2 regions of the Streptomyces sp. NPDC015661 genome follow, and region 2 is predicted to be linked to the other one. Evidence: predicted binding sites of a transcription regulator. Region 2 holds the regulator's gene; the other holds the start of a gene.

Region 1 (14,771 bases), on a different contig from region 2:
GGCGGACGGTGTCGGCGAAGTCGAAGACCAGCTCCGGGTCGCCGATCGCGGCGAGGCCGAGCGCCTCGGGCCAGGCGGAGAAGGCGCCGGCGTTGAAGGAGGCGCCGATGTTGTCCGTGAAGGCGTGGCGGGGGTCGGTCGACAGGGAGACGGGGATGCCGAGCCGGGTGCTCGCGGCCATCTCCTGGACGGCGTTGTGCCAGAGGGCCATCTCGCGGGCGCCGTAGCTGCCGAGCAGGTTGAAGTGGGTCAGCCGCCGGTCCTCGATGAGCTGCGGGGTGGTGAGCTCCAGGAGGTCGCCGTCGGTCTCGGTCACCGGGGTGCCGTCGGCGTTCATCGTCAGCATCGTGTGGAAGAGCTGTCCGGCCTTCTCCTCCAGCGTCATGCGGGAGAGGAGGTCCTCGACGCGCTCGTCCACGGGGCGGGCGGGGTCCTGGTACGGGTGCATGGGTGGCTCCGGGGCTACTCGACCGAAGGGCGTGAGGAGGCTCCGCCGGTCATGGGCCGGCCGCGGTGCCGACCTCTGGCGCCCTCAGGCTAAGCGTGAAAACCGAGTACCTACTAGGTTTCGTGTTTGTGTCCTGGATCACACGGGGAAGGGGGCCTTTCCCGCCCGGTCAAGTGGCGTTTTCCTGCCCCGTTAAGGTGTCCGCATGGCGGAGAACACGGACCGGGCGACCCGCGGAAGCGCGGGCAGGGGCAGCTACGCGGTCGGTGACGCGCGCCGCCGGAAGATCCTGGACACCGCCGTCGACCACTTCGGACAGTGGGGCTTCCACGCCTCCTCCCTCGCCCGGATCGCCCACGACTGCGGGATCACCCAGGGCGGGCTGCTCCACCACTTCCGCAGCAAGGAGGACCTGCTCCTCTCCGTCCTCGCGCAGAGCGAACAGCACGACGTGGAGCGCCTGTTCGGCGTCGAACCCGAGTCGTACGCCGCCTATCTGGAGACCCTCGTCGCCCTCATCGAGGAGAACACCCGGCGCCCCGGCATCGTCCGGATGTTCAACGTCCTCGTCGGCGAGTCCGGCAACGTCGGACACCCCGCCCACGAGTACTTCAAGGAGCGCTACGCGCGCGTGCTCCGGCACACCGTCGACCTCCTGGAGAAGGCCGTGCGGAGCGGTGAGCTCCGCGCCGACATCGACTGCCAGGCCGTCGCCCAGGAGCACCTCGCCGTGATGGACGGCCTCCAGATCCAGTGGGCCCTCGACCCGTCCTCGATGGACATGCCGGCCCGGGTGGGCGCGTACCTCAAGCGTCAGTACGCGGAGATCGCGGCGCCTCGGGAGTGACGGGCCTCAGCCGTCGTTCCCCGGACGCCGCGGGCCGCGTCCCGCGTACAGCACGGTGCCGGCCGTGAAGGCGGCCGCCGCGACCGTCCACGCCCCGCCTTCCGGGCCCGGCTGCATCGCCCACGCCCACCAGGCGGCCGCACCGCCCGGTTCGGCAGGGGCCGCCAGACCGACCGCGCACAGGTAGACGGCGGGCGGGAGCCAGCTCAGACGGGCACCGACCAGCGCGGAGCCGCCCGCCGCCACGCCCACCAGGCCCAGCGTGTTGCGTACGGCGGCGGGCGCGCCGAACTCCTCCGGGTGTCCCGGCACCGTGAGGGCCAGCAGGACGCCGGCGAGCGCCGTCGCGGCCAGGAGATGGGTCAGCCGGCGGGGCCACCACGCGCGTACCGCCGTACGGTCCAGCTCGTCGCTCGGCGTGTACAGGCCGGTGCCGATCACGGCCGCCGCGAGCAGGGGGCCGAGGGCCACGACCGGCAGCCGGACCGAGGGCCCGGCCCCCGGCAGCGACTCCAGCCACCGGGCGGCCGCGGCGGCGGCCACCGCCGTACCCGCGAGGACGGCGAGGGCGCCGGGCAGGGCACGGGACCGCAGGTAGAGCCTCAACGGACTCAACGGACTCGTGCGCCTCATGGGACTCAAGGGATCGGCACCTCGTCCGGGTGGCAGGGGTTCGCCGCCAGGTAGCGGGTCAGGTAGTCGCGCTGGGCGGCGGGGGACTTGGCGTTCAGCCGGTCGATGTACGTCCGTGTGCCGGGGACGTCGGGTCCGAAGTCGTCCGGAGTGGGGGCCAGCCACTCGATGACCGCGGCGTTGACGGTCATCGCCCGCTCGGCGTCCGGGCCCGTGAGGTCGCCGGGGCGGCAGGTGTCCGAGAAGAGCTGCATCACGGCGGAGTTCCGGTACAGATCCGCGCGTTCGATCCGCCCCCGCGCCGTGTCCGCCGCGGGATCCATCAGTTCCACGTCGCCGGGGAGGGGGTCGAGAGGACCGGCGGCCCAGCGGGCCGGCGCACCCGGCAGCCCCTTGAGGCGTGCGTTCACCGGGGCGAGGGCCTCCGACACGGCCGGAAGCAGCTTCCGGTCGAGGGCCGTCACGCACACGCGTGGAGTGCCGCCGTCGCAGACCGGGCGGGTCAGGGCCGGATCGGGGCGCCACGGGCCCTCGTCCGGCGGCAGCCGCAGGATCAGCCCCGCGGCGGCGACCGCGACGGACAGCGGGATCAGCGCGAGCGCCCGCAGGCGGGCCGTGTGCGCCCCGTACGCGAGGAGCGCGGCGAGGGCGAGCCCCGCCGTCCACGCCACCGACACCGGCGCGAACCACCAGACTGCCTGGGCCCAGGGGGACCGGTACTCGACGGCCGGGCCCAGCCAGCGGGCCGTGGCCTGCGTGTACGTACCGACGGCAAGGCCCACGTATCCCACGATCCCCAGGAGCGGGGCCGTCAGCCGCCAGGGGACGAGCCGCCCGGCGAGATGGCCGAGTGCGCCGAGGCAGCCGACGGCGACCGCGTCGGCGGCGAGCAGTTCGAGGAAGGGGCGGCCGGCGGAGACGTACGGCCAGGTCGCCGACAGGCACACGGCGTCGGCGAGCAGCACCCCGGCGACGGGCCACAGCGCGGACGGGGCGACCGAGACCAGGAGCCGGCGCAGCGGGAAGCGGGGGACGGACGCCCACAGCTCCGTCGTGCCGCGCCGCCGGTCCCGGCCGCCCTGCCAGCCGCCCGCCGCGAGCGCGAGGGGCCCGCCGAGCAGCCCGACGGCCACGTGCAGCAGTCCCGTCACGTCGGTCCAACGGGTCTGCCACTGCGGGGCCTTGCCGTACATCGCCACCAGCACGGTGAGCGCCACGGCGGCACCCGTCCAGGGCCCGAGCCCGCGCCGCAGCTCGGTCCGGAGCGGGGAGACGGCCCGCACGCGCGCGGGTGCGTCCGTACGGGACGGGGTGAGGGTGCCGGTCATCGCAGCGGCTCCTTCGCCCGGCCGCCAGGGCTCCGGTGGGCGCGCAGGGCGGCGGTGTAGCCGCGTTCCGCCGCGCTCGTCGTGGCGTCGCCCGGGCCGGCCGGCTCGCCGCCGAGCGCGGCGAGTTCCGCCGTCGTGCCCTGGAAGGCGAGCCGTCCCGCCTCGATGAGGGCGACGTCGGTGCAGGCCGCCGCGACGTCCTCGACGAGGTGGGTCGAGACCACCACCGTCGCGCGCGTGCCGAGCTCCCGCAGCAGCTCCCGGAAGTCGACGCGCTGCTCCGGGTCGAGTCCGGCGGTCGGCTCGTCGAGCAGGAGCAGGTCCGGTTCGTTGACGATCGCCTGCGCGATCCCCGCCCGCCGCACCATCCCGCCCGACAGCGTCTTCATGCGCGCGTCGATCCTGTCCCCGAGCCCGACCCGCCGCACCGCCCGCTCCACGGCCGCCGGGACGCGGTCGGCCGGCAGCTCCTTGAGCCAGGCCACGTACGCGACGAACTCCCGCACCGTGAACGCCGGGTAGTAGCCGAACTCCTGCGGCAGATAGCCGAGCCGGCGCCGGATCGCGGTGCGCTCGCCGTGGCCGGCGGAGTCGGCGCCGAGCAGCTCCACCCGGCCGGCGGTGGGCGCGGCGACGGTCGCGAGGACCCGGATGAGGGAGGTTTTCCCGGCCCCGTTCGGGCCGAGCAGACCGTGCACGCCCGGCCCGAGGGAGAGGTCGAGCGCGTCGAGCGCGACGGTACGGCGGTGCCGGACGGTCAGTCCGGTCACCGCGACGGTGGCCGAGGGGTTCACCGGGTCTCCAGGTGGTCGAAGGAACGGCGCCGCAGCGCGAGGAGGGCGGCGCAGACGAGGGCGGCGGCGGCCCAGGCGCCCTGCACGGCGGGGCCGGCGAAGTACCGGGCGATGCCGCCCGTCCCCGAGGGCCCGAGGAGGGGGCCCGCCACGGCGAGCAGCCACCCGCCGCCGAGCGTCGCGGCCGCGGCCCGGCAGCCGACGAACGAGCCGAGCGCGAGCGCGGCCAGGGTCAGCGCCAGGCCCGGGAGGAGCCAGGCGGCCGCCCCGGGAAACCCGGCCACGGGGGGCAGCAGCGCCCCGCCGGCGGTCAGCAGGGGGACGCAGGCGCCGAGGACGGCGGCGGTACGGGTGAGCAGCAGCCGCAGACCGCCCGAGGGGGTGGCGGCGGTGATCTCGTACAGGGGGTCGGCGTGCCGTCCGTACGAGACGGCCACCCCGGCGAGCGGCAGGAGGGGGGAGACGGCGAGCAGCCAGCTCCGGGCACCCCGGAACCCGGCCCCGTGGGCGAGCGCGAACGCCCCGCCGAGCACGAGCACCACGGCCACCACCCAGGACCCCCGCAGCGCCGGCCCGGCGGCCCACCAGATCCGCGCCCACCGCCCGAGGGGATGCGCGACGGGGGGCCTGTCGCGGCCCGCCCTGGTCGTGGCCGCCCCGGTCGGCGCCGTACGCACGCGCGTGGTGGCCGTTTCCGGTGTGTGGCCCAGGGACGTCAGGAGTTCCGCGCGCAGGGACGCCAGGGCCGGGCCCGCCGTGGTCGCGTGGACGGCCGCCGAGACGCGTGACGCGCAGGGGCCGCAGGACTCGACGTGCTTCTCCAGGGACCAGGCGTCCGTCTCGGGGGCCGCGCCCGCCGCGTACCGGTGGGCGAGGGTGTCGGAGACGTGCCAGGGGGCCGTCATGCGGTGCCTCCGAGAGGGTGCGGGCCGAGCGCGGCGCGGAGTTCCCGGCGGGCGCGCTGGGCGCGGGTCTTGACGGTGCCCTCGGGTATGCCGAGCAGCCGGGCGGTCTCGCGGGTGGTCAGGCCGTCGACGACGGTGGCCCGCAGGACCTCGGCGAGTTCGGGCGAGATCCGGTCGAGGGCGGCGCCGACCTCCCCGTACTCCAGGCCGGCGAGCACCCGGTCCTCGGCGGAGGGTGCCGGGACGGGCGGTTCCGCGGGCCGGGCGGCGGCGGCGCGTTCGGCCCGGGCGCCGGCCCGTCGCGCGTCCACCAGGCGCCGGGCGGCGATCACCCAGAGCCAGCCGCCCGCCTCGCCCCGGCCCCGGTGGCCGCCGGCCGAGCGCCAGACGGTGACGAAGGTGTCCTGGAGGACCTCCCGTACGGTTTCCTCGTCCGGGCAGCGCCGGGCCAGCCGGGCGTACAGCCAGCCGGCGTGCCGGTCGTAGAGCACGGCCAGCGCCTCGGTGTCCCCCCGGGCGACCGCGCGCAGCAGTGCCGCGTCGTCGTCCTCGTCGCCCCCGGAGGGGCCTCCCCCTGCGGGGCGCAACAGTCTCACGCCCTCTCTATCGCCGGGAGGCACTCACCCGGTTCACGGGCTGTCGCCGGGAGGCCCCCACCCGGTTCACGGGCTGTCGCCGCGAGGCACTCGCCCGGTTCACGGGCTGTCGCCGCGAGGCACTCGCCCGGTTCACGGGCTCGTCGGCGGCCCGCCTTCCGGAAGGGCGGCGAAGACGCGCTGGAGGGCGGGCGGGCGCTCGCCGTCGCCCGCGACGACCAGGCGGTGGTGGTACGTCACGTAGTACTGGAAGCCGTCCGGGATCGGGCTGCCCGTCGGGCGCTCCGGGACCAGGGCGAACGCGGGGTCCTCCAGGGCCGCCCGCAGTTCGGCCACCTCGGCGGGGGTCTGCTTGCCGGTCCGGGGCGGCTTGGTGCCGGCGCGGCTGGTCCAGCTGCCGTCGTAGTGGACGACGAGCTGGTTGCGGACGCCGGCGAGGCCGCCGTTGACGACCACCTCGACGAGCACCTCGCTCGGCTGCGGGTTCGTCGTCGGGGTGCCGGGGGCCGTGGTGGAGCTCGGCGGGGCCGGAGCGCTCGTGCTCGACGTCGGCCCGCCGGGGGCGGACGGCACCCCGGGGCCGCAGCCGCTCACGCCGCCGGCCAGGGTTCCCGCGAGCAGCAGGGCCCCGCACCACGTCCACCTTCCCCGTACGCCTCGCACCATGGATCGAGCATGCCCCGTCGGGGGCCCCGCGCGCAGCCGGACGGGGCGGATTCCAACCCGGGGGGAGCGTCAGGGTTCTGTTCGAACGATTCCGGTGAGCGGCCCCCGGTAGCGCCAGTCCAGGGAGTCGTACAGCGCGAGGCCGTCCGTGGTCGCGGCGAGCACCCCGGTCGCGGCGCCCGCCTGGGCGGCGGCGGCCTCCAGGGTGCGCATGACGTTCGCGCCGAGGCCCCGGCGCCGGTGCGCGGGGTCCGTCTCGATCTGGTCGGCGACGGCGGTGGAGCCGGTCGGGGCGATCTGGCCGCGGGCGGCGAGGGTGCCGTCCGGGGCGAGGATCCGGACCCGGATGACACCGTCCTCGACCTGGGTGGTCCTGGCGTATCCCTCGGGCGGCGCGGGGCGGGCGCCGGGGTCCAGCGGTTTGACCATCATGAAGCCCGGGTCGTCCGGGATCGTCCACCCCTCGGTGATCCACGGCAGCACGTCCTCGGGGCCCGCCATCACCTTGAGCCAGCTGTACGGCGCGGTCAGCCGGGCGCAGAGCGCGCCGACGGAGGCCGCGTCGGGGGCGGGCAGCACGTGCCGCACGACGTGCCGGGGCAGGCCGACCTCGATCCGGTAGCCCCAGGGCTCGGCGACGGCGGCCGGGGTGCCCCGGGAGACGGTCCAGCCCGCGACCCAGGCATTGGTAATAGCTGCTATGTCCATGCAGGGATTACATCGGCTCCACCCGGGCGCGTGCGAGGGTGATCGCTCAGAGCGAACGAACGTCCGGGAACATCCTCGGGCTCACAAGCATTGAGTGCGTATAGCTCAACTTGACTGCCGAAGGGGAGATCATGGCTTCTGAGTCCATGGCGTCTGTGCCGCTCACTCTGCCTGTGCTGCCGCTCGACGACGAGGTCGTGCTGCCCGGAATGGTGGTGCCGCTGGACCTGTCCGACAACGACGTACGGGCCGCCGTCGAGGCCGCCCAGGCCGCCGCCCGCACCGCAACGGGCAAGCCCCGCGTACTGCTTGTGCCGCGGGTCGACGGAACCTACGCCGGCACCGGCGTCCTGGGCATCGTCGAGCAGGTCGGGCGCCTGTCCGACGGCGACCCCGGCGCGCTCATCCGCGGTCTCGGCCGCGTCCGCATCGGCGCCGGCACCACCGGCCCCGGCGCCGCCCTGTGGGTCGAGGGCAGCACCGTCGAGGAGACCCTGCCCGACCCGCTGCCCGGCTCCGTGACCGAACTGGTCAAGGAGTACAAGGCGCTGGCCACCAGTTGGCTCAAGAAGCGCGGCGCCTGGCAGGTCGTCGACCGCGTCCAGCAGATCGACGGCGTCGGCGCCCTCGCCGACAACTCCGGCTACTCGCCCTTCCTCAGCGTCGAGCAGAAGGTCGAACTCCTGGAGACCGCCGACCCGGTCGCCCGCCTCAAGCTCGCCACCGCCCAGCTCCGCGAGCACCTCGCCGAGCAGGACGTCGCCGAGACCATCGCCAAGGACGTCCAGGAGGGCGTCGACAAGCAGCAGCGCGAGTTCCTGCTCCGCCGCCAGCTCGAAGCCGTCCGCAAGGAACTCCGCGACCTCAACGGCGAGGCCGAGGGCGACGAGTCCGACGACTACCGCGCCCGCGTGGAGGCCGCCGACCTGCCCGAGAAGGTGCGTGAGGCCGCCCTCAAGGAGGTCGAGAAGCTGGAGCGGTCCAGCGACCAGTCCCCCGAGGGCTCCTGGATCCGCACCTGGCTGGACACCGTCCTCGAACTGCCCTGGAACGAGCGGACCGAGGACCGGTACGACATCCGGGGCGCCCGTGCCGTCCTGGACGCCGAGCACGCCGGCCTCGACGACGTGAAGGAACGGATCACCGAGTACCTCGCGGTGCGCAAGCGGCGCTCCGACCGCGGCCTCGGCGTGGTCGGCGGGCGCCGAGGCGGCGCCGTCCTCGCCCTCGTCGGCCCGCCCGGCGTCGGCAAGACCTCCCTCGGCGAGTCCGTCGCCCACGCCATGGGCCGTCAGTTCGTCCGGGTCGCCCTCGGTGGCGTACGGGACGAGGCGGAGATCCGCGGCCACCGGAGGACGTACGTCGGCGCCCTGCCCGGCCGGATCGTCCGCGCCATCAAGGAGGCCGGGTCCATGAACCCGGTGGTCCTGCTCGATGAGATCGACAAGGTCGGCTCCGACTACCGCGGCGACCCCGCGGCGGCCCTCCTCGAAGTCCTCGACCCCGCGCAGAACCACACCTTCCGCGACCACTACCTGGAGGTCGAACTCGACCTCTCCGACGTCGTCTTCCTGGCCACGGCCAACGTCCTCGAAGCCATCCCGGAGGCGCTCCTCGACCGCATGGAGCTGGTCCGCCTCGACGGCTACACGGAGGACGAGAAGGTCGTCATCGCCCGTGACCACCTGCTCCCGCGCCAGCTGGAGCGGGCCGGTCTGGAGCCGGGCGAGGTCGTCCTGGAGGAGTCCGCGCTGCGGAAGCTGGCCGGCGAGTACACCCGCGAGGCCGGCGTCCGCACCCTGGAGCGGTCGATCGCCCGGCTGCTCCGGAAGGTCGCGGCCCAGCACGAACTGGGCGACCGCGAGCTGCCGTTCACCGTCGGCCCCGAGGACCTGCGGCAGCTCATCGGGCGGCCGCACCACGTGCCGGAGTCGGCCCAGGACCCGGCGGAGCGGCGGACGGCCGTGCCCGGTGTCGCCACCGGACTCGCCGTGACCGGCGCGGGCGGTGACGTCCTCTTCGTGGAGGCCTCCCTCGCCGACCCGGAGACGGGCGCCGCCGGTCTGACCCTCACCGGTCAGCTGGGCGACGTGATGAAGGAGTCGGCGCAGATCGCGCTCTCCTTCCTCCGTTCGCACGGCGCGGAGCTGGAACTGCCGGTCACCGGCCTCAAGGACCGTGGCGTGCACATCCACTTCCCGGCGGGCGCGGTGCCCAAGGACGGGCCGAGCGCGGGCGTCACCATGACGACCGCCCTCGCCTCCCTGCTGAGCGGCCGGCTCGTCCGTACGGACGTGGCCATGACCGGCGAGGTCTCCCTCACCGGCCGGGTGCTGCCGATCGGCGGCGTGAAGCAGAAGCTCCTCGCCGCGCACCGGGCGGGCATCACGACGGTCGTGATCCCCAAGCGGAACGAGGCCGACCTGGACGACGTCCCGGCCGAGATCCTGGAGAAGCTGGAGGTCCACCCGGTGACGGACGTCCGCCAGGTCCTGGAGATCGCCCTCGCCCCGGCGGTGGTGCCGGTGGACGTGGCCGCGTAACTCCCCACCTCCCGGAGCGGGGTGCCGACACGGCACCCCGCTCCGGCGCGTACGGATCTCGTTACCAGGATGTCAGTCGGGGCTGGCATGCTCGTACGCATGAACGACGACGCCTTCTGGGCTCTCATCGACGAGTTGAGCCGCCGCCCCGGTGACCGGGACGAGCGACTGGAATGGCTGCGGACGGAGCTGATACGGCGTCCGGCGGCCGAGAGCGTGGAGTTCCAGGTGCGTCTGGAGAGGGCGACCGAGCGCGCCGACACGCGCGCGGTGTGGACGGCGGCCAACCGCGTCGAGGGCGGCGAGTGCACGGACGACGGCTTCCACTACTTCACGCTCTGGCTGGTGGGCCAGGGACGCAAGGTGTACGAGTCGGTCCTCGCCGACCCGGACGCGCTCGCCGACGCGCCCGGGGTACGGGCCCTCGTGGGCCGGCACCACGAGGAGTGGGACGACGACGAGTGGCCCGAGTGGGAGGAGCTCGACTACGTCGCCCAGGACGTGTGGGACGAGCTGACGGGCCAGGAGGGCGACGACGGCGAGGAGTTCCTCGACGCCGTCGAGGAGGCGGAGGACGCCGCGGAGGCGGCGGGGGAGTGGGAAGAGGACGAGGAGCCCCGGGGGCCTCGGCCGGAGGGGTTGGCCTTGCCCCGGCTCACCGCCCTCTTCCCGCCCGGTGCCTCCGGCTCCTAGGCGGTGAACCCCGGGAGCCGGAGGAGTCTCTGCGGCTGGGCGGTGCTCCCTGGGCCGTGCCCGGAGAGTCCCGCCCGGCCCCGGCGCCCTAGGACGCGGAGGAGTTGCGGCGGCGGCCCAGGAGCAGGCTGCCCGCCGCGAAGACGGCGAGGGCGCCCGCGCCCGTGAGGGCCGCCGGGAGCGGCGAGGAGGGGGCCTCGGCCGCCTCGGCGGAGAGGGCCGGGGGCTGCTCGTCGCCGCCGTGGCCCGCGTGGCTCACGGTGGACAGCTCGGTGCCCGCCGCGATCTTCGCCTCGGTCGGGGCCTGGGGCTGCGTCTGCGTCTGAGCGGTCGCCGTCGTCGCCGGGCCGCCGAAGGTGACGTCCGAGCAGCTGTAGAAGGCCTCGGGGCTGTCGTTGCGCTGCCAGATCTTGTAGACGATGTGGCGGCCGGTGCGGGCCGGGAAGGTACCCGTGAAGTTGTAGTAGCCGTCGGTCGCGGTGCGGGCGGTGTTGTAGACGGCGACGGGCGTCGGGTCCAGGTCCGACCACTTCAGGGGCTGGGTCGGGTCGAAGCCCGCCTTGGTGATGTAGACGGTCATCGTGCCCGAGTGCGGGGCCGTCACGCGGAACTTGAAGTCGAAGGAGCCGGCGGCGACGGCCGTCGCGGGCCAGTCGGTGCGCGCCCAGTCCAGGGCTCGGTACTTCTCGCGGTTGGCCGAGCACAGCTTGCCGTCCGGGATGAGCGCCTGGTGCTGCCCGGCGGCGTTGGCGATGTTGACCTCGTTCCAGTCGTAGAGCGGCTGGGTGCCGGAGTCGGCGACGAGGTCCTTGCACACCTGCGACTTGGGCGTCTCGGGACCTTCGGCGTAGCAGGCCGCCACCCGGCTCACCGGGTTGAAGACGGCTCCGTGGGCGCTCGCGGTGGCGGGGGTGAGGCTGACCAGGGCAGCGGCGGCGGACAGGGCTGCGACGCCGGTGGCGGTGCGGCGGGAGGACGGCATGCGGGGGCTCTCTCTCGTGCGTGGGGAGTACGGGGTGAGCAACGCGCTTCGGGCGCACGGAAGTTGGATCCCGGGCGACCGCCGTAGAGCGTCGCATTGGTCCATACCAATGGGCAAGAGGGTGGGTGGAAAAAGCCCGAGCGGCCCCCGGGGTGCCGCACACCCGGGAGGCCGCCAAGAGGGAGAGGCGCGGATCAGCCGTTCGCGAGGGCCTGCACGCGCGAGTAGTCCCCGTTGAAGTGGTTGTGGTCGCCGACCGTCGGGCCGGACGAGGTGTACTGCCAGATCGTGTAGTACGGCCAGCCGGCCGGGAGTTCGCCGACCTCGGAGGCGTACCGCGCGATCCACAGCGGGTTGGTGGAGGAGAAGGCCGCCGAGTTGCCGGTGCACTGCTTCCACCAGCTCGTGGCCGTGTAGATCACCGGGTCGCGGCCCGTGCGGTACTTGTACCGGTTCACGAAGTCCTGGATCCAGGCGACCATGCCGGACGCCGTCTTGCCGTAGCAGGTCGCGCCGTACGGGTTCCACTCGATGTCCAGCACGCCCGGCAGCGTCCTGCCGTCGCCCGACCAGCCGCCGCCGTTGTTGACGAAGTAGTCGGCCTGGGCGGCTCCGGTCGTGGTGTCCGGCGTGGCGAAGTGGTATGTGCCGCGGATCATGCCGACGTTGTAGGAGCCGTTGTACTGCTGGGTGAAGTACGTGTTCTTGTAGTACGTGCCTTCCGTCGCCTTGACGTAGGCCCACTTGACCCCGCTGTTCCACAGCGTGGACCAGGCCACGTTGCCGTTGTGGCTGGAGACGTCCACGCCTTCCGTCTGCGTGGCCAGGGTCGAGACGCCGCCGGGCTTGGCGCCCTGGCCGTCGTGCGCGATCACGCCCATGCCCATGTAGGCGGAGCCGCGCGGGGGGACCGCCTGCCGGGCGCCCGGGTCCTGGGCTGCCGTGGCGGTGCCGGAGAGGCCGAGGGGGAGGAGGAGGGCCAGGGCCGCGAGGGCGGCGCCGGCGAAGGTCGTTCCGGATCTGTGCACACGCATTGCGTGCCTCCGAAAGGCTCGGTGGGGGAGCGGTGGCGGCAGGCGTCGCGACAAGTCCTGGAATGGACATGTCATTCAGCTGCCGGGGAAGACGCTACGCACGTAGACCCGCCCGGCGGAAGGGGGCCTGGTTGCCGCCGTTGGTCTACGCCTGCGAAATACTGAAGGAGCTGCGGCGATGCACGCCGCGGGAAGAAACTTTCAGCGACCGGAAAGCGCGCGGGAGGTGCTGACGTGCACGGAAGCGGTACGGGAAACGAAGGCCGGGCCACCGTCGGGGGTGGTGTGGACCAGGAATTCCTCGCCCTCGAACGGGAACTGGCGGTCTTCCTCCGCCGCGCCCGGGCCCAGTCCGGCGAGATGGCCCGCGAGGTCCACCCCGAACTGGAGCCCGCCGCCTACGGCCTCTTCGTGCGCCTCGACGACGCCGGACCCCAGCGGGCCACCGAACTCGCCGGGTACTTCGGCGTCGGCAAGGCCACCATGAGCCGCCAGCTCCGGGCCCTGGAGGACCTCGGACTCGTCGCCCGCGACCCCGACCCCGCCGACGGCCGCGCCTCGCTCGTCCGCCTCACCGAGGAGGGCCGCAGCCGCTTCCGCAGCGTCCGCGACGCCCGGCGCGAACGCTACGTCCGCAAACTCGCCGACTGGGACCGCGCCGAGGTCGCCGAACTCGCCCGCCTCCTCAACCACTTCAACGTCCGCTCGGAGGGCTGACCGCCGGGCGGGGGACCGCAGGGATCAGCGGTCCCACGGCCCCGTGTGCACCGAGGGATCAGTGCTCCGACAGCTCCGCGTGCACCGAGGGATCAGCGCTCCGACAGCTCCGCGTGCACCGAGGGATCAGCGGTCCGACAGCTCCGCGTACACCGCCGTCGCGTCGTCGTGCAGCTTCCAGCGGCGCGCCCCGCCGGCCCGCGCGTCGGCCGCCTCCAGGGCCCGCACCCGGCGGAGCAGGCCCGCAGGCCCCTCCTCGCGCAGGACGCCGAAGCAGTCCGCCCAGTCGCCCTCGCCGAACAGCTCCACCCAGCGGCTCGCCCCGTCCGTGAGCGCCGCCAGGGCCCGTACCTCCGTCCGCGGGGTCGTCCCCGTCACCGCCCGCACCGCGACCGCCGGGTCCGCCGCCGCCGTGAAGAAGCCGCCCTCCCGGTTCCGCAGCCGGTCCGTCGCCGCCAGGGAGCGCCGCACCTCGTCCGGCACCCGGTCGAGCCGGTCGTCGAGCACGGCCCGCACCGCCCCGTCCGGGGCCTCCAGGAGGAGGACGGAGTCGGAGAGGACGAGGTGCTCGACCGACTCCTCGTCCCAGCGGGCGAGCACCACGGTCGCCTGAGGCGTTCGCACGTGAGAAAGGTCACAGGTGTCGCGGTGGGCGTCCGCGGTGCGCCGGATTGCCAGCGAAAGGATCTCGGACAGGGGCATGTCCCGGCGGGAACCGGACAGTTCGGTCAAAGCCCCGCCCAGTCGCGCGGTGAACCACGGGACCGTGTGCACACAACCGTCAGAACCGGCGGGAGGTGTGACGCCGTCGAGCAGCACGACCGTCCCCCCGCTCCCCGACGCGGGCAGAGAGGCGGCCACCCAGTCCTCGTTGGGGCGTTCGGGGCTGCCGGGAAGGGCGGCGACTTCGCTGCGCATGCCCTCCAGTGTGCCCGTCCGGCCGCATTTCCCGGGGAACTCCTTCACTGGACCTGCAAATGACCGGAAATGGCCTGTACCAACCCGGCAGAAGCGGCGCGAGAGGCGGAACGGCCACCTCCGGGAAGCTGCGGGCGGGCATCCTGCCAAAGCCCGCCCGGAAGATCCAACCGGCGCCCCGTACGGGCCCCCTTCGGCCGCCGCCGGAAGTTGTTCGCCAACTACTGAGTGTTGTTCACTCGTTCGGGTGGCGGAGCGGCCGATGCCCGTCCCCTTGCCGGAAGCGCTGGAATGGTCGGAAGCCGTACCAGGGGTGGGGGCGCTCCATGTGACCGGCCGTCACCTCTGCTTCATCGGCGGACGAAAACAAGAATGCGAGCACCGGTGCAGAAGAAGCGGCCTCGGAGCAAGAACGGCACGCAGAGCCAGACCCCCGGTGAGCCGCAGGCCCCCGCCGGCCGGCCCAAGCGCGTCCGCAACCGGCTGGTCGCCGGCGTCGCCCTCGTAGGCGTCACCGTCCTCGCCGCCGGAGCCCCCGCGATCCTCGCCGCCTCGACCGAGCTCACCGAGTCCCAGCGCCTCGTCACCCTCGCCGAACTCGACCGGCAGGCCGTCACCCTCGCCCACTCCCTCGCCGACGAGCGCGACGAGGTCGTCGCGTACATCGCCGCGGGCCGCGACGCACAGACCGGCGACGCCAAGCACAAGCGGCGGATCACCGAAGCGCGCTCCATCCGGGTCGACCGCCAGATCGACGAGATCCGGCCCGCCGCCCCCACCGAACTCCGCCGCGACCTCGCCACGGTCCCCTCCGTCCGCCGCACCGCCCTGACCGGCAAGGGCACGGCCCTGGAGGCCCACAAGGCGTACTCGGACATCATCGGCAAGCTCCAGGCCCTCGCCGACGAACTCGCCGACAAGACCCCGGCCCGCGCCTCCGACGCCGCCCTGACCGAGGC
Region 2 (14,771 bases):
ACCGCTACCCGCACATCGACCCCGCCGTCGAGCAGCTCGACCTGACGCGCGAGGTGGAGCCGGAGGGCGACGAGGCGTTCATCCTGCACCCGGGCGAGTTCGTGCTCGCCTCGACCTACGAGGTCATCACCCTGCCGGACGACATCGCGTCGCGTCTGGAGGGGAAGAGCTCTCTGGGGCGGCTGGGGCTCGTCACGCACTCCACCGCCGGGTTCATCGACCCCGGTTTCTCCGGGCACGTGACCCTGGAGCTGTCGAACCTCGCCACCCTGCCGATCAAGCTCTGGCCCGGCATGAAGATCGGCCAGCTGTGCATGTTCCGGCTGAGCTCGCCCGCCGAGTTCCCGTACGGGAGCGAGCGGTACGGCTCGCGGTACCAGGGCCAGCGGGGCCCGACGGCCTCCCGCTCCTACATGAACTTCCATCGGACCCAGGTGTGAGGCGGTCGCAGGCATGAGTGAAGTACGCGAGAACCTGACGTACGAGGGCTTCGGCACCGCCATCCGCGAGCTGGCGCAGACCATCGCCGACGACGGCTACGAGCCCGACATCGTGCTCTCCATCGCGCGCGGCGGTGTCTTCGTCGCCGGCGGGCTCGCCTACGCCCTGGACTGCAAGAACATCCACCTGGTGAACGTCGAGTTCTACACCGGCGTCGGGACCACGCTCGAGATGCCCGTCATGCTCGCGCCCGTCCCCAACGCCATCGACTTCAGCGACAAGAAGGTGCTCATCGCCGACGACGTCGCCGACACCGGCAAGACGCTGAAGCTCGTCCACGACTTCTGCGTCGACCACGTCGCCGAGGTCCGCTCCGCCGTCATCTACGAGAAGTCCCACTCCCTCGTGAAGTGCGAGTACGTGTGGAAGAAGACCGACGAGTGGATCAACTTCCCCTGGTCGGTCGAGCCGCCCGTCGTGAAGCGCGAGGGTCAGGTCCTCGACGCCTGAGCCCCCCGGACATGCGAAAGCCCCCACCGCTCGCGGTGGGGGCTTTTCCGTGCGTCAGAGCATGCCCAGCTTGATCAGGCTCAGCAGCGCCACCAGCTGGATCGCCGACGCTCCCAGGGCCTTCGGCCACGGCAGGTCGTGCGAGCGGCTCACCATCACCGTGAACAGCGCGCCCGCCGCCAGCCAGGTCGCCCAGCCGAGGACCTGCACCAGGCCGTTCTCGCCGCCCAGGAAGAGCGCGAAGACCAGGCGCGGCGCGTCCGTGATCGACATGATCAGCATCGACAGGCCGATCGTGGGCTGCCAGGCGCCGTCGCCGCCCAGCTGGCGCGCGAGGGTGTGGGTGACCGCGCCCAGGATCAGACCGCCGAGCACGAAGCCGAGGGCGGTCATCAGGACGTACGGGATCGCCGTCGACAGCGTCGCGTTGATCGCCTCTTCGCGGGCCTTGTCGAAGCCGAAGATCGCGAGGAGCCCGTAGAGGAACGTGACGATCAGCGCCGGTCCCCAGACGGCGTGGTCCCGCATCTGCAGGAACGTGTCCGCCGGGCGGAGCACGATGCCGCTCAGGAGCGCCTTCCACGGGAGCCGGGGGCCCGTCGGTACGGGGGCGGGGGCCGGCCCCGCCTGCCCGTACGGGTCGTCGACGCTGAACATCTGGGTGTGGCCCGGGTTGTTCGCCGCCGCCGCGTGCTGCTGGTGCTGCTGCCCGCCGTACGGCTCGCCGAAGTACTCCGGCTCCCCGTAGGGCTGCTGCCCGTGCTGCCCCTGCTGCCCGTACGACTGCCCGTACGACTGCCCCTGCGGCGGCTGCTGCCACTGCTGCTGCGGGTTGGGCGGCGGGGCCGCGTTGTACCCGTACGGCGCCTGCTGCGGTCGTTGTTGTTGCGGGGGGCGGTTGTCCCGGCCGCGTCCGTTCCTGAATCCAGCCACGTCGTTGAACGTACCCGTTTCCGCTGTGTGCTCGCTCCTCCGCCCGTTCCTTGCCACTGAGCTGTGACATCCCCCAGGGGTGGCGTGGGTCGTGACGCGGTCGTGGGGGAGGCGCCGGAGCGCTGTTACAAATCCGACGTATCACCTCAATGTCGTACTCGTAGCTTCGGAGATGTCAGCGACCCGAGCAAGGAGCTCTTCCGATGCGTGCCACCCGTCGTTCCGTCCGTACCGCCGCCGTCGCCACCGGGGCCGCCACCGCGCTCCTCCTGCCGGCCGCCGGGGCCGCCTTCGCCGCCGATTCCCCGGCCCCGACCGCGGGCGACCAGGCGGCGAGCGACCGGACGGCGACCGGCCCGGCCGTGAGTGACCAGCCGGTCTTCTGGTGGAACGTCGACCTCGCCGACGGCTCCCTCGCCAGGGTCTACCAGGACGGGCCCGGCCGCTTCTCCGCCGAGATCTACGGCGGCGGCTCCCTGATCGACACCCTCGTCAGCAGCGACGGCAAGCCCGCGTACGGGGAGAACAACGGGCTCCACGTCGTCCTCCGGCCCGACGGCACCGTCTCCTCCTGGCTGGACAAGGGACCCGCCCCGAAGCCCACCCCGAAGCCGAAGCCGAAGCCCGCTCCCAAGCCGGCCCCGAAGCTCAAGCCCGCCCCCAAGAAGCAGGTCCCCGTCAACACCACCAAGGTCGTCAAGCTGCCCGACGGGCACACCGCCACCTTCTTCGCCGGCAAGGACGGGCGGCCCTACGTCAAGATCTCCGTCCCCGGCGGCAAGAGCTGGACCTACAACTTCCACGGGACCCTCGTCTCCCAGCACCGCTGAGGCACACGCGAAAGGGCCGCCCCCGCGCTTCGGAAGCGCGGGGGCGGCCCTTTCCCATGCCGGTCACATGTCCGGTCACCCGTCCGGGGTCAGACGGCCGGCTCCGGCTCCTCCGCCGCGGCCTCCGGCTCCGGGTCGACCGGGGCCTTCACCGAGTCCAGGAGCAGCTGCGCCACGTCCACGACCGTGACGGACTCCTTGGCCTTGCCCTCGTTCTTCTTGCCGTTCACGGAGTCCGTGAGCATGACGAGGCAGAACGGGCAGGCGGTGGAGACGATGTCCGGGTTGAGGGACAGGGCCTCGTCGACGCGCTCGTTGTTGATGCGCTTGCCGATCCGCTCCTCCATCCACATCCGGGCACCACCGGCGCCGCAGCAGAAGCCGCGCTCCTTGTGGCGGTGCATCTCCTGCTGGCGCAGGCCGGGGACGGCGGACATGATCTCGCGCGGCGGCGTGTAGACCTTGTTGTGCCGGCCCAGGTAGCAGGGGTCGTGGTAGGTGATGAGGCCCTCGACCGGGGTCACCGGGATCAGCTTGCCCTCGTCGATGAGGTGCTGGAGCAGCTGGGTGTGGTGGATGACCTCGTACTCGCCGCCGAGCTGCGGGTACTCGTTGGCGATGGTGTTGAAGCAGTGCGGGCAGGTCGAGACGATCTTCTTCGCCGACTTCGGCTTCTTGGTCGTCTCGTCCTCGTCGTCCTCGCCGAACGCCATGTTCAGCATGGCGACGTTCTCCTGGCCGAGCTGCTGGAAGAGCGGCTCGTTGCCCAGGCGGCGCGGGGAGTCACCGGTGCACTTCTCCTCGCCGCCCATGATCGCGAACTTGACGCCCGCGATGTGGAGCAGCTCGGCGAAGGCCTTGGTGGTCTTCTTGGCGCGGTCCTCGAGGGCGCCGGCGCAGCCGACCCAGTAGAGGTAGTCGACCTCGGTGAGGTCCTCGACGTCCTTGCCGACGATCGGGACCTCGAAGTCGACCTCCTTGGTCCACTCGACGCGCTGCTTCTTCGCCAGGCCCCAGGGGTTGCCCTTCTTCTCCAGGTTCTTGAGCATCGTGCCCGCCTCGGACGGGAACGCGGACTCGATCATCACCTGGTAGCGGCGCATGTCGACGATGTGGTCGATGTGCTCGATGTCGACCGGGCACTGCTCGACGCAGGCGCCGCAGGTGGTGCAGGACCACAGGACGTCGGGGTCGATGACGCCGTTCTCCTCGGCGGTGCCGATGAGGGGGCGCTCGGCCTCGGCGAGGGCGGCGGCGGGGACGTCCTTGAGCTGCTCCTCGGACGCCTTCTCGTTGCCCTCCATGTCCTTGCCGCCGCCCGCGAGCAGGTACGGCGCCTTGGCGTGCGCGTGGTCGCGCAGCGACATGATGAGGAGCTTCGGGGAGAGCGGCTTGCCGGTGTTCCAGGCGGGGCACTGCGACTGGCAGCGGCCGCACTCGGTGCAGGTGGAGAAGTCGAGGATGCCCTTCCAGGAGAACTGCTCGACCTGGGAGACACCGAAGACGGCGTCCTCGGCCGGGTCCTCCCAGTCGATCTCCTTGCCGCCGGTGGTCATCGGCTGGAGCGCGCCCAGGGCGGTGGAGCCGTCGGCGTTGCGCTTGAACCAGATGTTCGGGAAGCCGAGGAAGCGGTGCCAGGCCACACCCATGTTGGTGTTGAGCGAGACCGTGATCATCCAGGTGAAGGACGTGACGATCTTGAGGCACGCGAAGAAGTAGGTGAGGTACTGGATCGTGCTCAGGTCCAGGCCGTCCAGGAGCGCGATCAGCGGGTACGAGGCGAAGAAGCCCGGCTCCCAGCTCGTCACGTGGTGCTGGACGCCTTCGAGGGCGCGGAGCGTCATGATGCAGACGCCGACGATCAGGATGACGGCCTCGACGAAGTACGCCTGGCCGGTCTTGGAGCCGGCGAAGCGGGACTTGCGGCCGGCCCTGGTCGGCTTGCTCAGCTGGCGGATGACGATGAGGGTCACGATGCCGAGGACCGTCATCAGGCCGAGGAACTCGGTGAAGATCTCGTACGGCAGCCAGTCGCCGATGATCGGGATCAGCCAGTCGGCCTGGAAGAGCTGGCCGAAGGCGTTGACGATCGTGAGGAGCAGCGAGAAGAAGCCCACCGCGACGAACCAGTGCGCGAAGCCGACGATGCCCCAGCGGTTCATGCGCGTGTGGCCGAGGAATTCCTTGACCAGCGTGATGGTGCGCTGCTTGGGGTCACCGGTGCGTGTACCGGCGGGCACCGGCTGACCGAGCCGCACGAAGCGGTAGATCTGCACGGTGGCGCGGCCGAACAGCGCGACGGCCACCACCGTGATGGCGATCGACACGATGATCGCGGCGAGTTGCATGACGGGCTCCTCGGGCGGGCCTACTAAGCGGTAACTTATTGAGTTCCTGCTGAGATTACCCGGTCACGGCGCCGCGCTGTAGCGGCGCTCGCGGTGATATGTGTCGCTCAGGCAAACCTTGCCGCGCGACGCCTGCGTACAGCTGGAAGCGTACGCGCAAGGATCAGCAGATCCATCCCCAGCCAGTGGTGGTCCACATAGTGGAGATCGAGCAGCTCGCGCTCCTCCCACGGCAGGTCCGATCGGCCGCTGATCTGCCACGGTCCGGTCAGTCCCGGGCGTACGGAGAGCCGGCGGCGGCCCTCGCCCGCGCACTCGCGGTGGGCCGGGGTCAGTGGGCACGGTCCGACGAGCGACATCCGGCCCGCGATCACGTGCAGCAGCAGCGGCAGGGCGGCCAGCGGGCTCTTCGTGCGGAAGGTCAGCATCGTGAAGGGCCGCCCCTCCAGGCCGGCCACCGTCCGGCGGCGCAGGACCGTGCCGCTGCCGCCGAGGGTGACGGACAGCGCGGTCCAGGCGATCAGGGGCGAGAGCGCGAGGAGCAGGGCGAGCCCGCCCGCCACGTCGAACGCGCGCTTCGCCGTCATGCGCTCACACCCTTCGGCGGGAATCCTGGTTCCCGGAATCCCCGGACATGTCCTGACTATGTCCGGACCCTCTCATGCGAACCTGGTCAAAGAGGGGAGCGGCACGCCCTTTGAGTGGAGCGGCCGACGAAGAGTTGAGTCGCCTCCACTCAGGTCTGTTGACGCAGGCGACCTCCTCGTGCATCCTTGAGTCAGTTCCACTCAAGTCAGTCAGCTGGAGGAATCGAAATGGCACGTGCGGTCGGCATCGACCTGGGCACGACTAACTCCGTCGTCAGCGTTCTGGAAGGCGGCGAGCCCACCGTCATCACCAACGCCGAGGGCGCCAGGACCACGCCGTCCGTCGTCGCCTTCGCGAAGAACGGCGAGGTGCTCGTCGGCGAGGTGGCCAAGCGCCAGGCCGTCACCAACGTCGACAGGACCATCCGGTCGGTCAAGCGCCACATGGGCACCGACTGGAAGATCGACATCGACGGCAAGAGCTTCAACCCGCAGCAGATGAGCGCCTTCATCCTGCAGAAGCTCAAGCGCGACGCCGAGGCGTACCTGGGCGAGAAGGTCGTCGACGCGGTCATCACCGTCCCGGCGTACTTCAACGACTCCGAGCGTCAGGCCACCAAGGAGGCCGGTGAGATCGCGGGCCTCAACGTCCTGCGCATCGTCAACGAGCCGACCGCGGCCGCCCTGGCGTACGGCCTCGACAAGGACGACCAGACGATCCTCGTCTTCGACCTCGGTGGCGGCACCTTCGACGTGTCCCTCCTGGAGATCGGCGACGGCGTCGTCGAGGTGAAGGCCACCAACGGTGACAACCACCTCGGTGGTGACGACTGGGACCAGCGCGTCGTCGACTACCTGGTGACGCAGTTCCAGAACGGTCACGGCGTGGACCTGGCCAAGGACAAGATGGCTCTCCAGCGTCTCCGCGAGGCCGCGGAGAAGGCGAAGATCGAGCTCTCGTCCTCGACCGAGACCTCGATCAACCTGCCCTACATCACGGCCTCCGCCGAGGGCCCGCTGCACCTGGACGAGAAGCTCACGCGCGCCCAGTTCCAGCAGCTCACCTCGGACCTGCTCGACCGCTGCAAGGTGCCGTTCCACAACGTCATCAAGGACGCGGGCATCCAGCTCTCCGAGATCGACCACGTCGTCCTCGTCGGTGGCTCGACCCGCATGCCGGCCGTCGCCGAGCTCGTCAAGGAGCTGACCGGCGGTCAGGACGCCAACAAGGGCGTCAACCCGGACGAGGTCGTCGCCATCGGCGCCGCGCTCCAGGCCGGTGTCCTCAAGGGTGAGGTCAAGGACGTCCTGCTCCTCGACGTGACCCCGCTGTCCCTCGGCATCGAGACCAAGGGCGGCATCATGACCAAGCTCATCGAGCGCAACACCACGATCCCGACCAAGCGGTCCGAGATCTTCACGACGGCCGAGGACAACCAGCCGTCCGTGCAGATCCAGGTCTACCAGGGCGAGCGCGAGATCGCGGCGTACAACAAGAAGCTCGGCATGTTCGAGCTGACCGGTCTGCCGCCGGCCCCGCGTGGCGTCCCGCAGATCGAGGTCGCCTTCGACATCGACGCCAACGGCATCATGCACGTGACCGCGAAGGACCTGGGCACGGGCAAGGAGCAGAAGATGACCGTCACCGGCGGCTCCTCGCTGCCGAAGGACGAGGTCGACCGGATGCGCCAGGAGGCCGAGCAGTACGCGGACGAGGACCACCGCCGCCGCGAGGCCGCCGAGTCCCGCAACCAGGGTGAGCAGCTCGTCTACCAGACGGAGAAGTTCATCAAGGACAACGAGGACAAGCTCCCCGGTGACGTCAAGGCCGAGGTCGAGGCCGCGCTCGTCGAGCTGAAGGAGAAGCTCAAGGGCGAGGACACCGCCGAGATCCGCACCGCCACCGAGAAGGTCGCGGCCGTCTCGCAGAAGCTCGGCCAGGCGCTGTACGCCGACGCCCAGGGCGCCCAGGCCGCCGGCGGCGCCGAGGGTGGCGCGCAGGCCAAGGCCGACGACGACGTGGTCGACGCCGAGATCATCGACGACGAGCCCCAGAAGGGCGGCCAGGCGTGACCGAGGAGACCCCGGGCTTCGAGGAGAAGCCCGACGTCCCCTCCGGCGCCACCGCTGACGACGCCGCCGAGGCCGTCGAGTCCGAGGAGGACTCGACGGCCCCGGCCGGGGACGCTACGGACGTAGCCCTGCTGGCGCAGCTGGACCAGGCCCGCACCGCGCTCACCGAGCGCACCGCGGACCTCCAGCGGCTCCAGGCCGAGTACCAGAACTACCGCCGCCGCGTGGAGCGGGACCGGGTCACGGTCAAGGAGATCGCCGTCGCGAGCCTCCTGTCCGAGCTCCTTCCCGTGCTCGACGACGTGGGCCGGGCCCGGGACCACGGCGAGCTCGTGGGCGGGTTCAAGTCGGTGGCCGAATCGCTGGAGACCGTCGTCGCCAAGATGGGTCTGCAGCAGTTCGGCAAGGAGGGCGAGCCCTTCGACCCGACGATCCACGAGGCCCTGATGCACTCGTACGCGCCGGACGTCACCGAGACGACCTGCGTGGCGATCCTGCAGCCGGGGTACCGGATCGGCGAGCGGACCATCCGGCCCGCCCGCGTGGCCGTCGCCGAGCCCCAGCCCGGGGCGCAGGCGAAGGCCGAGGAGTCGGAAGACCCCAACAAGTCCGAGAAGGACAGCGAGTAACAGCCGTACCCGGAAGCGGGAGGAGGGACGTCGATGAATACGAAGGACTTCGTCGAGAAGGACTACTACAAGGTTCTCGGCGTCCCCAAGGACGCCACCGAGGCCGAGATCAAGAAGGCGTACCGGAAGCTCGCCCGCGAGAACCATCCGGACGCCAACAAGGGTGACGCGAGCGCCGAGGCGCGCTTCAAGGAGATCTCCGAGGCGAACGACGTCATCGGCGACCCCAAGAAGCGCAAGGAGTACGACGACGCCCGCGCCCTCTTCGGGAACGGCGCCCTCTTTGGTCAGGGGGGCAGGGCCGGCGGCCCCGGAGGCGGCGGCTCGTTCAACTTCGACCTGGGCGACCTCTTCGGAGGCGCCCAGGGCGGGGCGGGCGGCGGCGGATTCGGCGGTGGTGGCGGCATCGGGGACGTCTTCGGCGGCCTGTTCAACCGCGGCGGGGGCGCCACGCGCACCCAGCCGCGGCGGGGCCAGGACATCGAGTCCGAGGTGACGCTCAGCTTCACCGAGGCCATCGAGGGCGCGACCGTACCGCTGCGGATGTCCAGCCAGCAGCCGTGCGCGGCGTGCTCGGGCACCGGCGACAAGAACGGCACGCCCCGGGTGTGCCCGACCTGCGTCGGCACCGGGCAGGTCTCGCGCGGCGGCAGCGGCTCGTTCTCGCTCACCGACCCCTGCGTGGACTGCAAGGGCCGCGGCCTGATCGCCGAGAACCCCTGCGAGGTCTGCAAGGGCAGCGGCCGGGCCAAGTCCTCCCGGACCATGCAGGTCCGCATCCCCGCGGGCGTCAGCGACAGCCAGAAGATCCGTCTCCGCGGCAAGGGAGCGCCGGGCGAGCGCGGCGGGCAGAACGGCGACCTGTACGTCGTCGTGCACGTCGACGACCACCCGGTCTTCGGCCGCAAGGACGACAACCTCACCGTCACGGTGCCGGTCTCCTTCTCGGAGGCGGCGCTCGGCGGCGAGATCAAGGTGCCGACCCTCGGCGGCCCCGCGGTCACCCTCAAGCTGCCCGCGGGCACCCCGAACGGCAGGACCATGCGCGCCCGGGGCAAGGGCGCGGTCCGCAAGGACGGCACGCGCGGCGACCTCCTCGTGACGGTCGAGGTGGCGGTGCCGAAGGAGCTGGACGACAAGGCACGCGAGGCCCTGGAGACCTTCCGCGAGGCGACCGCCTCGGAGGACCCGCGGGCCGAGCTGTTCCAGGCCGCGAAGGGAGCGTGACCCGGTGGAAGGGCGCCGACGCAATCCGTACGAACTGACCGACGAGTCGCCGGTGTACGTCATCTCGGTGGCGGCCCAGCTCTCCGGTCTGCACCCGCAGACCCTCCGGCAGTACGACCGTCTCGGCCTGGTCTCCCCGGACCGCACGGCCGGACGAGGCCGCCGCTACTCGGCCCGTGACATCGAGCTGCTGCGCACCGTCCAGCAGCTGTCGCAGGACGAGGGCATCAACCTGGCCGGAATCAAGCGGATCATCGAACTGGAGAACCAGGTCGCGGCGCTCCAGGCACGTGTGTCCGAGCTGTCGGCGGCGGTCGAGGGCGCGGCGGCGACGCTGCGCCAGCGCGAGGCCCAGGTGCACGCCTCGTACCGCCGGGACCTGGTGCCGTACACCGACGTGCAGCAGGCGAGCGCCCTCGTGGTGTGGCGGCCGAAGCGCGGCGAGTAGCTCCCGTATCAGGCACGGAGGCCCCCTTCACCGATGGTGGAGGGGGCCTCTGCCGTTGTCCGGGACCGTTCAGCCGTCCCGGTGGCCCGCTGTCCCGGTGTCCCGGACCGCTCAGCTGTCCCGTTCGAGGATCCCGGACTGGGCGATCAGATAGCCGAGCTGCGCCCGGCTCCCGCTGCCGAGGGCGGCGGCGAGCTTGGCGATGTGCGCCCGGCAGGTCCGCACGTTCATCCCGAGCCGGCGGGCGATGGCCTCGTCGACGTGTCCCTCGACGAGGAGCTTGGCGATGGAGCGCTGGACGCCGCCGATGCCGTCCGTCTTGATGTCGTACGGGATCTCCTCCCGTATCGGCACCGCCAGCTGCCAGAACTGGTCGAAGACGCCGCCGAGGTAGGCGACCAGGCCTGGGTGGCGCAGCTCCAGGGCGACCTGGCGGTCGCTGCGGGCCGGGATGAAGGCGACCTCGCGGTCGACGATGATCAGCCGGTCGATGATCTCTTCGAGGGTGCGGACCTGGACCTCGGGCCCGACGTGCTCCAGATAGGTCAGCGTGAGCTCGGTGTGGCGCGCGGTGTGCTGGTAGAGGGTCCGCATGCTGATGCCGCGCCCCAGGAGCGGGGAGACGCGGTCCAGGGCCTCGCTGAGGGCCTGCGCGGGGCGGCCGCCGCCCGGCTGGACGGTGAGGAGCTCGCTGCGGCAGTTGGCCACGACGCGGTCGAGGGTCGAGTTGATGCGGTCGATGCCCTCGAGCACGGTGATGGCGTGTGTGGTGGGTGAGTCGTGGGCGCTGATGGCCATGAACGGCTCGAAAGCGTCCGACAGGGCGACGGTGCGCCGGCGGCGGTCGAGTATTTCCCGTTCGATCGGCTGGAGCAGCTGGGCGAGCGCGGCGGAGGGGGGAACCGGACGGAGCCACTGCGCGTCGTCGGGGTCGGGGTGGAGCAGCGAGAGGTCGAGGAGGCACGGTGCCTCGACCGCCTCTGACCGGGGTATTCGCCCGGTCCGCAGAGCGGCCGCGTACAGCTCGGCGCCCGCTTCGCACAGTTCGGCGTGCGAATGAGGGTGACCTGTTTCGTCCGCTTGTTTCCGCATATGTACACCCCCAGGCTCCTGCATCTCAGGAACATGATGCCTGGGTTTGGTGGTGCAGGCGCAGAGAGTAAGCCATCGTCTTACTCGCGGGGGTTGGAAGTAGACGTTGCCTTCAAGTGAGGTTGCTCGGTGATGATGAAGAAGCTCATACGCGCGGCGGCCGGAGTCGCCTTCATCGCGGCCGCCACAGTGGGCGCGGGAGTGGCCCTCGACCCGGGCTGGCACTCGGAGCCCGCGCAGGTGCAGGCCGCTCAGCTCGACCCGGGTTGGCACCTGACCGGGTCCACGCTCGTCGATGACCCGGGCTGGAGCGTGGCCCCCGCGGACCCCGGCTGGAGCTAGTCGGGACATGAATGTGCCCGATGACCCCAGGTTCCGCCGGGAGATGGCCTCGGCCTATCGCTCCGGCTGGCACTTCGTCGATCTCGCCACGGCCATCCCCCACCGTGGTGACTCGCTGAAGGTCACGCTCTTCGGAGAGCCGATCGTCGTCGCCCGCGAACAGGACGAAGACGTCCGCGCGTACCGCTGTCTGCGCCGTCCCCGCGGCGCGCCGCAGCCCATCCGCTGTGCCATCCGGTACGGCATGATCTTCGTCAATCTCGATCAGCGGGACCACCAGCTGATCGAACCAGAGGCCATCACCGCCACCCCCCGCAGTGCCTGAGCGATTCCCCCGTCGTTGTAGATCGCTCCGGCACTTCCCCCACACAGCGGCGCCATCGCGGACCTGAAACGCGATGGCGCCGCTGTGCGTCTGCGTGTCCGCGGTCAGGCGCGGCCCATCGCCCGGGTGAGGGCGATCTCGATGACGACCCGGTCCGGGTTCGGGGCCGGCGTCCGGCCGTACCGCTCGGCGTAGCGGGCGACGGCGTCCGCGACGACCTCCTCCTCCGTACGGATGCGGGCGACGCCCTCCAGGGTGGCCCAGCGCCCCTTGTCGACCTGGCAGACCGCGACCCGCGCGCCGTCCGCGCCCGCCGCCAGGACGTTGGCGACCTTCCGGCTGTTCTTGTTGGTGATCACGCGCGCGTACCCGCCCTCGGGGTCGTACGTGACGCCGACCGCGACGACGTGCGGTGTGCCGTCCGGGCGCGGGGTGGTCAGGGTGCACATGTGGTACTCGCGCCAGAAGCTCAGGTACGAGTCGGAGGGGTTCCTCGGGTCTGTGGCCATGCCCGGAAACTACCTGCGGCAGGACTCCCTCCGATACCTTGAGCGGAGTCGACTCAACTTTGTGTACCCTGGAGAGGTCATAGAAGGAGAGGACCCACGAGAACCCAGAAGGAGCACCGCACGTGGACGCCGAACTGACCAACAGGAGCCGGGAAGCGATCAACGCGGCGAGCAGCCGCGCCGTGTCCGAAGGGCACGCCGACCTGACCCCCGCCCATCTGTTGCTGGCCCTCCTGGCCGGTCAGGACAACGAGAACATCACCGACCTGCTGGCCGCCGTCGGCGCCGACCAGGCCGTCGTCCGCGGCGGCGCGGAGCGGCTGCTCGCCGCACTGCCGAGCGTCACCGGGTCCACGGTCGCGCCCCCGCAGCCCAACCGCGAGTTCCTCGCCGTCATCGCCGACGCCGACAAGCGCGCCAAGGAGCTCGGCGACGACTTCCTGTCGACCGAGCACCTCCTGGTCGCGATCGCCGCCAAGGGCGGCAGGGCCGGTGAGATCCTCGACGCGCAAGGCGCGAGCGCATCGAAGCTGCTCGACGCGTTCGAGAAGAGCAGGGGAGGACGCCGGGTGACCACACCCGACCCGGAGGGGCAGTACAAGGCGCTGGAGAAGTTCGGCACGGACTTCACCGCCGCCGCGCGCGAGGGCAGGCTGGACCCGGTCATCGGCCGCGACCACGAGATCCGGCGCGTGGTCCAGGTGCTGTCCCGCCGCACCAAGAACAACCCGGTCCTCATCGGCGAGCCCGGCGTCGGCAAGACCGCCGTCGTCGAGGGCCTCGCCCAGCGGATCGTGAAGGGCGACGTCCCCGAGTCCCTGAAGAACAAGCGGCTGGTCTCGCTCGACCTCGGCGCGATGGTCGCCGGCGCGAAGTACCGCGGCGAGTTCGAGGAGCGCCTGAAGACCGTCCTCTCCGAGATCAAGGAGAGCGACGGCCAGATCATCACCTTCATCGACGAGCTGCACACGGTCGTCGGCGCGGGTGCGGGCGGCGACTCCGCCATGGACGCCGGCAACATGCTGAAGCCGATGCTGGCCCGCGGCGAGCTCCGCATGGTCGGCGCGACCACCCTCGACGAGTACCGCGAGCGGATCGAGAAGGACCCCGCCCTGGAGCGCCGCTTCCAGCAGGTCCTGGTCGCCGAGCCGACCGTCGAGGACACCATCGCGATCCTCCGTGGCCTCAAGGGCCGGTACGAGGCCCACCACAAGGTGCAGATCAACGACTCCGCGCTGGTGGCCGCCGCGACCCTCTCCGACCGGTACATCACCTCCCGCTTCCTGCCCGACAAGGCCATCGACCTCGTCGACGAGGCCGCCTCCCGGCTCCGCATGGAGATCGACTCCTCGCCCGTCGAGATCGACGAGCTCCAGCGCTCCGTGGACCGGCTCCGCATGGAGGAGCTGGCCCTGAAGAACGAGACGGACGCGGCGAGCAAGCAGCGCCTGGAGAAGCTGCGGCGCGACCTCGCCGACCGCGAGGAGGAGCTGCGCGGTCTGACCGCCCGCTGGGAGAAGGAGAAGCAGTCCCTCAACCGGGTCGGCGAGCTGAAGGAGCGCCTCGACGAGACCCGCGGCCGCGCCGAGCGCGCCCAGCGCGACGGCGACTTCGACACCGCCTCCAAGCTGCTCTACGGGGAGATCCCGGGCCTGGAGCGGGAACTGGAGGAGGCGAGCGAGGCCGAGGCCCAGCAGGAGTCCTCGAAGGACACCATGGTCAAGGAGGAGGTCGGCCCCGACGACATCGCGGACGTGGTCGGCTCCTGGACCGGCATCCCGGCAGGACGCCTCCTGGAGGGCGAGACGCAGAAGCTGCTCCGCATGGAGGACGAGCTCGGGCGACGCCTCATCGGCCAGTCCGAGGCCGTCCAGGCAGTCTCCGACGCGGTGCGCCGCACCCGCGCCGGAATCGCCGACCCGGACCGGCCCACCGGCTCCTTCCTCTTCCTCGGCCCGACCGGCGTCGGCAAGACCGAGCTGGCGAAGGCGCTCGCGGACTTCCTCTTCGACGACGAGCGGGCCATGATCCGCATCGACATGTCGGAGTACGGCGAGAAGCACTCCGTCGCCCGGCTCGTCGGCGCGCCTCCCGGCTACGTCGGCTACGAGGAGGGCGGCCAGCTCACGGAGGCGGTCCGCCGCCGCCCGTACAGCGTGGTCCTGCTCGACGAGGTGGAGAAGGCGCACCCGGAGGTCTTCGACGTCCTGCTCCAGGTCCTGGACGACGGACGCCTGACCGACGGACAGGGCCGGACGGTGGACTTCCGCAACACCATCCTGATCCTGACGTCGAACCTGGGCAGCCAGTACCTCGTCGAGCCGCTGACCCCGGAGGACGTGAAGAAGCAGCAGGTCCTGGACGTCGTGCGGGCGAGCTTCAAGCCCGAGTTCCTCAACCGTCTGGACGACCTGGTCGTCTTCTCGGCGCTCGACCGGGCCGAGCTGGGCCGGATCGCGCAGCTCCAGATCGACCGG

The links. The regulator HspR, encoded in region 2, represses chaperone genes until heat shock. The targets are predictions, from matches to a motif close to TTGAGNNNNNNNNNCTCAA.
Region 1: a site for HspR is predicted at 7,016-7,034, ahead of lon (endopeptidase La). Genes of this name have one in related genera too.

Annotation. Positions count from the first base shown of each region.
Region 1 covers NZ_JBIBST010000008.1:62,555-77,325, forward strand. Annotated here, with positions in the region: gene ACF07V_RS22260 (glycoside hydrolase family 3 protein) at 1-448, opposite strand, end outside; gene ACF07V_RS22265 (TetR/AcrR family transcriptional regulator) at 654-1,295, shown strand; gene ACF07V_RS22270 (hypothetical protein) at 1,302-1,928, opposite strand; gene ACF07V_RS22275 (hypothetical protein) at 1,934-3,256, opposite strand; gene ACF07V_RS22280 (ABC transporter ATP-binding protein) at 3,253-4,050, opposite strand; gene ACF07V_RS22285 (zf-HC2 domain-containing protein) at 4,047-4,955, opposite strand; gene ACF07V_RS22290 (RNA polymerase sigma factor) at 4,952-5,551, opposite strand; gene ACF07V_RS22295 (hypothetical protein) at 5,684-6,217, opposite strand; gene ACF07V_RS22300 (GNAT family N-acetyltransferase) at 6,287-6,925, opposite strand; gene lon (endopeptidase La) at 7,057-9,468, shown strand; gene ACF07V_RS22310 (DUF4240 domain-containing protein) at 9,568-10,161, shown strand; gene ACF07V_RS22315 (lytic polysaccharide monooxygenase) at 10,250-11,143, opposite strand; gene ACF07V_RS22320 (lysozyme) at 11,338-12,177, opposite strand; gene ACF07V_RS22325 (MarR family winged helix-turn-helix transcriptional regulator) at 12,412-12,894, shown strand; gene ACF07V_RS22330 (hypothetical protein) at 13,021-13,812, opposite strand; gene ACF07V_RS22335 (nitrate- and nitrite sensing domain-containing protein) at 14,185-14,771, shown strand, end outside.
Region 2 covers NZ_JBIBST010000015.1:155,915-170,685, reverse strand. Annotated here, with positions in the region: gene dcd (dCTP deaminase) at 1-440, shown strand, start outside; gene ACF07V_RS33410 (phosphoribosyltransferase) at 454-951, shown strand; gene ACF07V_RS33405 (Yip1 family protein) at 1,006-1,884, opposite strand; gene ACF07V_RS33400 (hypothetical protein) at 2,088-2,714, shown strand; gene ACF07V_RS33395 ((Fe-S)-binding protein) at 2,804-5,062, opposite strand; gene ACF07V_RS33390 (sugar transferase) at 5,170-5,649, opposite strand; gene dnaK (molecular chaperone DnaK) at 5,878-7,722, shown strand; gene grpE (nucleotide exchange factor GrpE) at 7,719-8,351, shown strand; gene dnaJ (molecular chaperone DnaJ) at 8,385-9,578, shown strand; gene ACF07V_RS33370 (heat shock protein transcriptional repressor HspR) at 9,583-10,026, shown strand; gene ACF07V_RS33365 (helix-turn-helix transcriptional regulator) at 10,138-11,118, opposite strand; gene ACF07V_RS33360 (hypothetical protein) at 11,251-11,460, shown strand; gene ACF07V_RS33355 ((2Fe-2S)-binding protein) at 11,468-11,785, shown strand; gene ACF07V_RS33350 (pyridoxamine 5'-phosphate oxidase family protein) at 11,890-12,294, opposite strand; gene clpB (ATP-dependent chaperone ClpB) at 12,417-14,771, shown strand, end outside.